Rubinisphaera italica: one gene and its partner. The protein of the gene in region 1 interacts with the protein of each later gene in a pairwise test. Links are inferred from orthologs where the notes say so. Each region holds a gene or a part of one and is shown on either strand. Other genes may lie near its edges.

Region 1 (3,301 bases):
GCAAATTCGTGCTCGTGAAAGCCAGTTGCGACAGCAGAGTCACTCAACAACTCAGCAGGCTTTGAAAGAGCACTTTGTTCTCGATCGAATTGCAACCGACAACGACATCGAGTGCACCAGCGAAGATATAAATATCGAAGTTTCCTACATGGCGATGCAGCAAGGCGAAAGTCCACGAAAACTTCGTGCCCGCTTGGTGAAAAGCGGAATGATCGAAAATCTGGAAGCTCAGATTCGCGAACGCAAAGCCGTCGAATACATTTTGTCGAAAGTAAAATTTGACGATGTGCCGATGGATGATCTGCTCAATGACAATGTGGAAACTGTCAATAAGTCGATCACGTCGAACATCAACGATACGACCAGTGAGGTCGAATCGGAAGAGGACGGTGACGAATAGTTTCCAATAGAAACTGCGACCCCAAGCCGAGCCTCGTCTCGGCTTTTTTTATGCCTGTGTCAAATCAATGAAACCGCCAGGACGCCAAGGATGGAAGGAGAGGCTTGTCGAGTGATGCAGGTATATCGAACTTCTGCTAACCTACCGAGTAGGGTACGCTGTGCGTACCAAAGTATGATGAGCGATCTTGTTTTAGATTCCACATATTTCTCATGGTAGGCATAGCGTACCTTACTATTGATTACTTTAAAGAATAACGATAACGACCGATGATCAAGATCAATTTGCCGGATGGAACTTCTCAAGAGCATGAGGATCATGTGACCTCGCTCGATATTGCACGGGGCATTTCCGAGCGGCTCGCGAACGATGTGATTGCAGCCGAAGTGAATGGTTCGATTGTCGATGCCGCTCGTCCGCTGACGGAGTTTGTCGAGGATACGAATGCAATAGATTTTCGATTACTGACCGTTCGCGATGCAGAATCTCTCGGCGTTCTCCGTCATTCCTGTGCTCATATCATGGCTCGAGCGGTCATGCGGCTCTTCCCCGGAACCGGACTCGCCTTCGGCCCGACAACTGGTCATGGATTCTATTACGACTTCGATGTCGATCAGAAAATCAGTGAGGATGATTTCCCACGCATCGAAGCCGAGATGAGTCAGATTATCAAAGAAGGCGAGCCGTTTGAGCGCTTCAACCTGCCGCGAGGAGAAGCGGTTGAACTGTGCGAAGAGATGAATCAGGAACTCAAGGTCGAGCATTTGCAGACTGGGCTGGCTGATCACGAAACGCTCAGTTTTTATCGCCAGGGAGAATTCGTCGATTTATGTCGCGGTCCGCATATTCCCCGAGCAGGAAAAATCAAAGCGTTCAAGTTGCTTTCGATTGCAGGCTCATACTGGAAGGGTGATAAAGACAGCAAACCACTCCAGCGACTCTACGGAACAGCCTGGTTCAGCAAGCAGGATCTGGCCAGTTATCTGGAGCAGATTGAAGAAGCCAAACGCCGCGATCATCGCGTGCTTGGTAAAAAACTGGGCCTATTCCAGATTGACCCAAGTGTGGGACAAGGCCTGTGCCTCTGGTTACCGAAGGGGGCGACTGTTCGCGTGATTCTGGAAGATTTCATCAAGAAGGAACTTCTCGATCGCGGTTACGATCCCGTTTATTCACCGCACATTGGGCGCGTCGAACTTTATGAAACCAGCGGACATTTTCCATACTATCGTGACTCCCAATTTGCTCCGATCTTCGGACACGATGCTGGTCGGATTATCGATTATTGCATCCGTATGCTTGAAGAAGGGGAGTTGGCCTCCGAGAAAGAAGCGGCTCTTTTACAGGCCGCTGAGATCATGGGATACGAGCGGGGAGACTATGAGAAAGCGACGACCGCTGAGGAGAAGATCTCTGCGTTACGCAAGTGGGAAAAACAGCAGGAGCGATATCTTCTCAAGCCGATGAACTGCCCGCATCATGCGATGATGTATAAATCGGAGCCGCGAAGTTATCGTGATTTGCCGGTTCGGCTAGCGGAATTTGGAACGGTTTATCGCCACGAACAAACGGGCGAATTGAACGGGATGCTGCGAGTCCGTGGTTTGACTCAGGACGATGCCCACCTGTTCTGCACTCCCGAGCAGGTCGAGGAAGAATTCCGTCAAACACTGCAACTCGTGCAATACGTGCTGAAGAGCGTCGGCTTGGATGACTATCGGATTCAGCTTTCGGGACGCGATCCCAATAGCGACAAATATGTCGGTTCGGTAGAAACATGGAACCAGGCCGAAGCGAGTCTGCAGAAAGTTCTCGAAGATTCTGGACTGCGATTTGAAATCTGTGAAGGAGAAGCAGCTTTTTATGGTCCGAAAGCAGACTTTATGGTTCGGGATGCGATCGGACGCGAATGGCAACTCGGAACCGTTCAGCTCGACTACACTTTGCCGGAACGATTTGAGCTCGAATACACGGGTGCAGACAACAAACAGCATCGTCCTGTGATGATTCACCGCGCGCCATTTGGCTCACTCGAACGCTTCGTCGGCATGTTGATTGAACACTTCGCAGGAGCGTTTCCGCTCTGGCTGGCACCCGAACAGATCCGCGTGTTACCCGTGACTGATAAGGTAGCAGACTACGCTCAGGATGTGCTTCGTCAATTGAAAGCGAAAGGCTTCCGCGCGTCCGCTGATATGCGTTCTGCCAAAGTGAATGCAAAAATCCGCGATGCCCAACTGGAGTTGATTCCTTATATGCTGGTCGTCGGTCCCAAGGAAGCCGAACAAGGAGCAGTCTCGGTGCGAGATCGTATCGAATCCAAAGATCTCGGCATGATTCCACTGGCTGAAGCGATTGAAAAACTCGAGACGGAAGTTCGCGAGAAAACCATCCGTCAGCAATTCAAATCGACTTTCCAGGCTCTGGAAGAAACTTCCGAGGAAAGTGAAAACGAGTATTGATCGCTCGACTTGGGAATGGGTTTGAACCGCAGATTCACGCGGATGGACGCAGATAAAAAACAGTTGCCATCGATAATGAGAACAATGTTTTCTTTCCGATTTGAATCTTATGAGCACCGAATTCACAAAACCATTGTGTGGAAATTTCAGGACTCAAATGACATCTGCGTTTATCTGCGGTTCAAAAATTGTATATCAACAAGGGAATGAGTTTGAACCACGGATGGACACGGATAGGCACTGATGATTAGCAGTTGCCTCCGAATGGAGATGGATATTTTCTTTCTGATGCTATCCTAGAACAGGTCATATATCTTACTCCCTGGATGAGCCCAAGAAGGTCAAATGACATCCGTGAGCATCCGTCTCCATCCGTGGTTCTATTCGTAATTTCTACTAATCGTGTCGCAACTTCTGGGCAGTGACAACAGATCTCAAT
Region 2 (3,162 bases), 5.4 Mb from region 1 along the record:
CGTAGAGACGAAGAGTGGAAAGAAGCGGGTCCGAGAGCAGCGTCTTTATCCTGGCTATATCATGATTCAGATGATCCTGAATGATGACTCTTGGTATCTGGTGCGGGATACCGGAGGGGTTGGTGACTTTACTGGCTCTGCCGGCAAGCCAATTCCAATGCGGGAAGAGGAAATTGTCCGCATGCTTGGGCAGGAAGAGACTAAGGAGGAAGAGCCCACTAAGGTTAAAATCAACCTGGGTGTTGGCGATACAGTCAAGATTGGCGAAGGGACCTTTGAGAGCTTCGAAGGCTCCATTGAGGCCATTGATGACGCCAGTGGAAAAATTAGTGTATTGATTGAAATCTTCGGCCGACCAACTCCTGTTGAGTTGGAGCATTGGCAGGTTGAGAAGATTTAGGCTCCGGTTCCTTCGGGCAAGATGTTGTGTTGAGGGGCTTCGAGAAGAAAATGATCCGTTAAGGGTCCGTCAGGTGTCTGGCGATAAGGTGAGATAATATGGCTAAGCAGCTTGTCAAGGTGATTAAGGTACAGGTCGTCGGTGGTCAGGCCACTCCGGCTCCGCCGGTTGGTACGGCTCTGGGGCCTCATGGGGTGAATATTGGTCAGTTCGTTCAGCAGTTTAACGAGAAGACCAAAGAGTTCGCTGGCGTGACAATTCCTGTTGTGATTTCGGTCTACAATGATCGCTCTTTTGATTTTGTCACTAAGAGTCCACCAGCAGCAGTTCTGCTGAAGCAGGCTGCTCAAATTGCCAAGGGGTCAGGTAATCCTCTGGCAAATAAGGTCGGTCGTGTTACACAGTCGCAGCTTGAAGATATCGCTAAGACAAAGCTGGATGACCTGAACGTCAAAGATGTGCAGCAGGCATCACGAATGATTGCGGGTACTGCTCGCAGTATGGGTCTGGAAATTGTTGATTAGTCTGACCTTGGGTCTCGCTGAATATACAGAATTAAGAGTTGTTGGAATTAAGGTTATCGAGATGGCTAAACGTTCAAGACGCATGCAGGAATTGCGAGCCAAAGCGGAATCGCTTGGCACGGTCAATCTGGAAAAAGCAGTCGCAGAATTGAAGACCATGGAGTCTTCACTGAAAACAGGTACGAAGCCTTGTAAGTTTGATCAAACAGTCGAAGTTGCGATTCGCCTTGGGATTGATTCCCGGCAGGCTGATCAGCTCGTTCGAGGTTCAATTGTTTTGCCGCACGGTATTGGTAAGGCTCAGCGGGTGATTGTTTTTGCCAAGGGTGATGCAGCGGCTGCCGCAAAGGCTGCCGGGGCAGACGAGGTCGGCGAAAAAGACCTGGCTGACAAGATTCTCAAAGAGAACTGGCTCGACTTTGATGTCGCGATTGCCTCTCCGGATATGATGGGAGTTGTTGGTCCACTCGGGCGAGTTCTCGGGCCTCGTGGCTTGATGCCATCTCCGCGAGCGGGCACTGTCACGCAGGATGTGGCTAATGCGGTGAAAGAGTACAAAGCAGGTAAGGTTGAGTTCCGAAATGATTCCAGCGGCAATGTTCATTGCGTAGTTGGGAAGATGTCATTTTCGGAAGAGCAATTGAAAGAGAATATAGAAGCGTTTCTTCAGCACGTTCAGTCGTTGAAGCCGAATGCTCAAAAAGGTGTTTATGTCCGTAATGTGGCTCTCTCGAGCACGATGGGTCCTGGGATTTCCGTTGCTGTTTAGTTGAGTTGATCCATTATTTCGGTTCGTATCGGGCGTTGTGTCGCTGCGACCAAGTCCATTTGAAGTTGGTTTAAGGTGCTTCGATGAGCAAATTTGTCAAAGAGATGGTCATGCAGGATATCGAGTCTCGTCTGGACGGGACCCGTGATGTTTTGGTTGTGGATTCATCTCGAATGGATGCGATTTCGGATAACGGTTTTCGCCAGGCAATGCAGGAAAAGAATGTGCATTTGCTGACGGTCAAGAATTCATTGGCCCGCAAGGTGCTCGGTGAGGCGGGAGCCGCTCTGGGTGAAGTCCTGAAGGGGCCATCGACTCTTGTGTGGGGCGGCGAAGATATTGTTGCCTTGTCCAAAGAGGTCACCAAATGGGCAAAAAAAATCGAACCGTTGCAGGTGAAAGGGGCCAGCGTTGAAGGCCAGCCTCTGGACACAAAGGGTGTCGAGAAACTTTCCAAAAGCCCGGGTCGAGCAGAATTGATTTCACAAATCGCTGGTCTGATTCTCAGCCCTGGTGGCCAGTTGGCAGGAGCCCTGTTGGGGCCTGGCGGCAAGCTGGCAGGCTGCGTGAAGGCTGTCGAGGAAAAAGCCGAGGCTTAATCGCCCTGGTTTAAAGCGTAATTGCGGCGTACGCCTGCCGCGTAAATGATTAAGATTGCTGAGCAGGGTACGATCAGCGGATATACTGTCACTTATTTGATAAACGAGGGGGATGTCATGGCGACAGCCGAAGCAACAACAGAATTTTCAGAGGAAACTAAAGGCCTGGGCGATCAGATTGTCGGTTTGACATTGCTGCAAGCCAAACAACTGGCTGATTATCTCAAAGAAGTCCACGGCATTGAGCCTGCCGGTGGCGGTGTGATGATGGCTGCTCCAGCAGGTGGTGGCGATGATGGCGGCGGAGCTGCTGCAGCTGAGAAAACCGAGTTTGATGTCATTTTGACTGGCTTCGGCGATCAGAAAATCGGCGTCATCAAGGCTGTCCGTGCAATTACCGGACTCGGTTTGAAAGAAGCCAAAGATACTGTTGAAGGAGCTCCAAAGCCCCTCAAAGAAGGTGTCTCGAAAGAAGATGCTGAAAAAATCAAGGCTGATATTGAAGCTGCCGGCGGAACTGCAGAAATCAAGTAATTGCTTTCTGTTGCCGTTGCATCAAAGCTAACATACAGCATCTTTGATGCCTAAAGTGCCAATTCAGAATGGGGAAAGTGTTTTCTTTTCCCATTCTGTTGCATTTTTTTCAAATAAGGTTACCATTTGGCAGTCAAGAATTGCATCAGGTCTGCTATCCGGTCAATACGTGCGTCATTGCTTCAAGCTCGAGAATTCTATCACCCCATTGTCGCGTGGAAGTTCTACTTCTGTGCCGGCTTCCCTGTGCGCAGGCGAAGCCCCTTTGCTTGGGAGATATCAGGGGGGAATTGCTTGTGTTATCTTCAATCGCGGTGGTCTTGGGGAAAACCGTAT

What was found.
Region 2: the proteins of thrS (region 1) and rplA interact in binary tests that used the Escherichia coli proteins (3 or more experiments, as listed by UniProt). The link is inferred for Rubinisphaera italica from one-to-one orthologs.

What each region holds. Positions count from the first base shown.
Region 1 is NZ_SJPG01000001.1:5,527,890-5,531,190, forward strand. Bases 288-3,265 are described here. They hold thrS (threonine--tRNA ligase), read left to right. Parts: upstream 288-669; coding sequence 670-2,862; downstream 2,863-3,265. Other genes in these bases: tig (trigger factor), read left to right, coding at 288-400. In the rest of the region: more of tig, read left to right, coding at 1-287. UniProt on the Escherichia coli protein: Catalyzes the attachment of threonine to tRNA(Thr) in a two-step reaction: L-threonine is first activated by ATP to form Thr-AMP and then transferred to the acceptor end of tRNA(Thr). The rate-limiting step is amino acid activation in the presence of tRNA.
Region 2 is NZ_SJPG01000001.1:122,105-125,266, forward strand. Bases 1-2,839 are described here. They hold rplA (50S ribosomal protein L1), read left to right. Parts: upstream 1-985; coding sequence 986-1,693; downstream 1,694-2,839. Other genes in these bases: nusG (transcription termination/antitermination protein NusG), read left to right, coding at 1-400; rplK (50S ribosomal protein L11), read left to right, coding at 499-924; rplJ (50S ribosomal protein L10), read left to right, coding at 1,777-2,292; rplL (50S ribosomal protein L7/L12), read left to right, coding at 2,410-2,826. In the rest of the region: Pan54_RS00525 (hypothetical protein), read left to right, coding at 2,873-3,162. UniProt on the Escherichia coli protein: One of the primary rRNA binding proteins, it binds very close to the 3'-end of the 23S rRNA. Forms part of the L1 stalk. It is often not seen in high-resolution crystal structures, but can be seen in cryo_EM and 3D reconstruction models.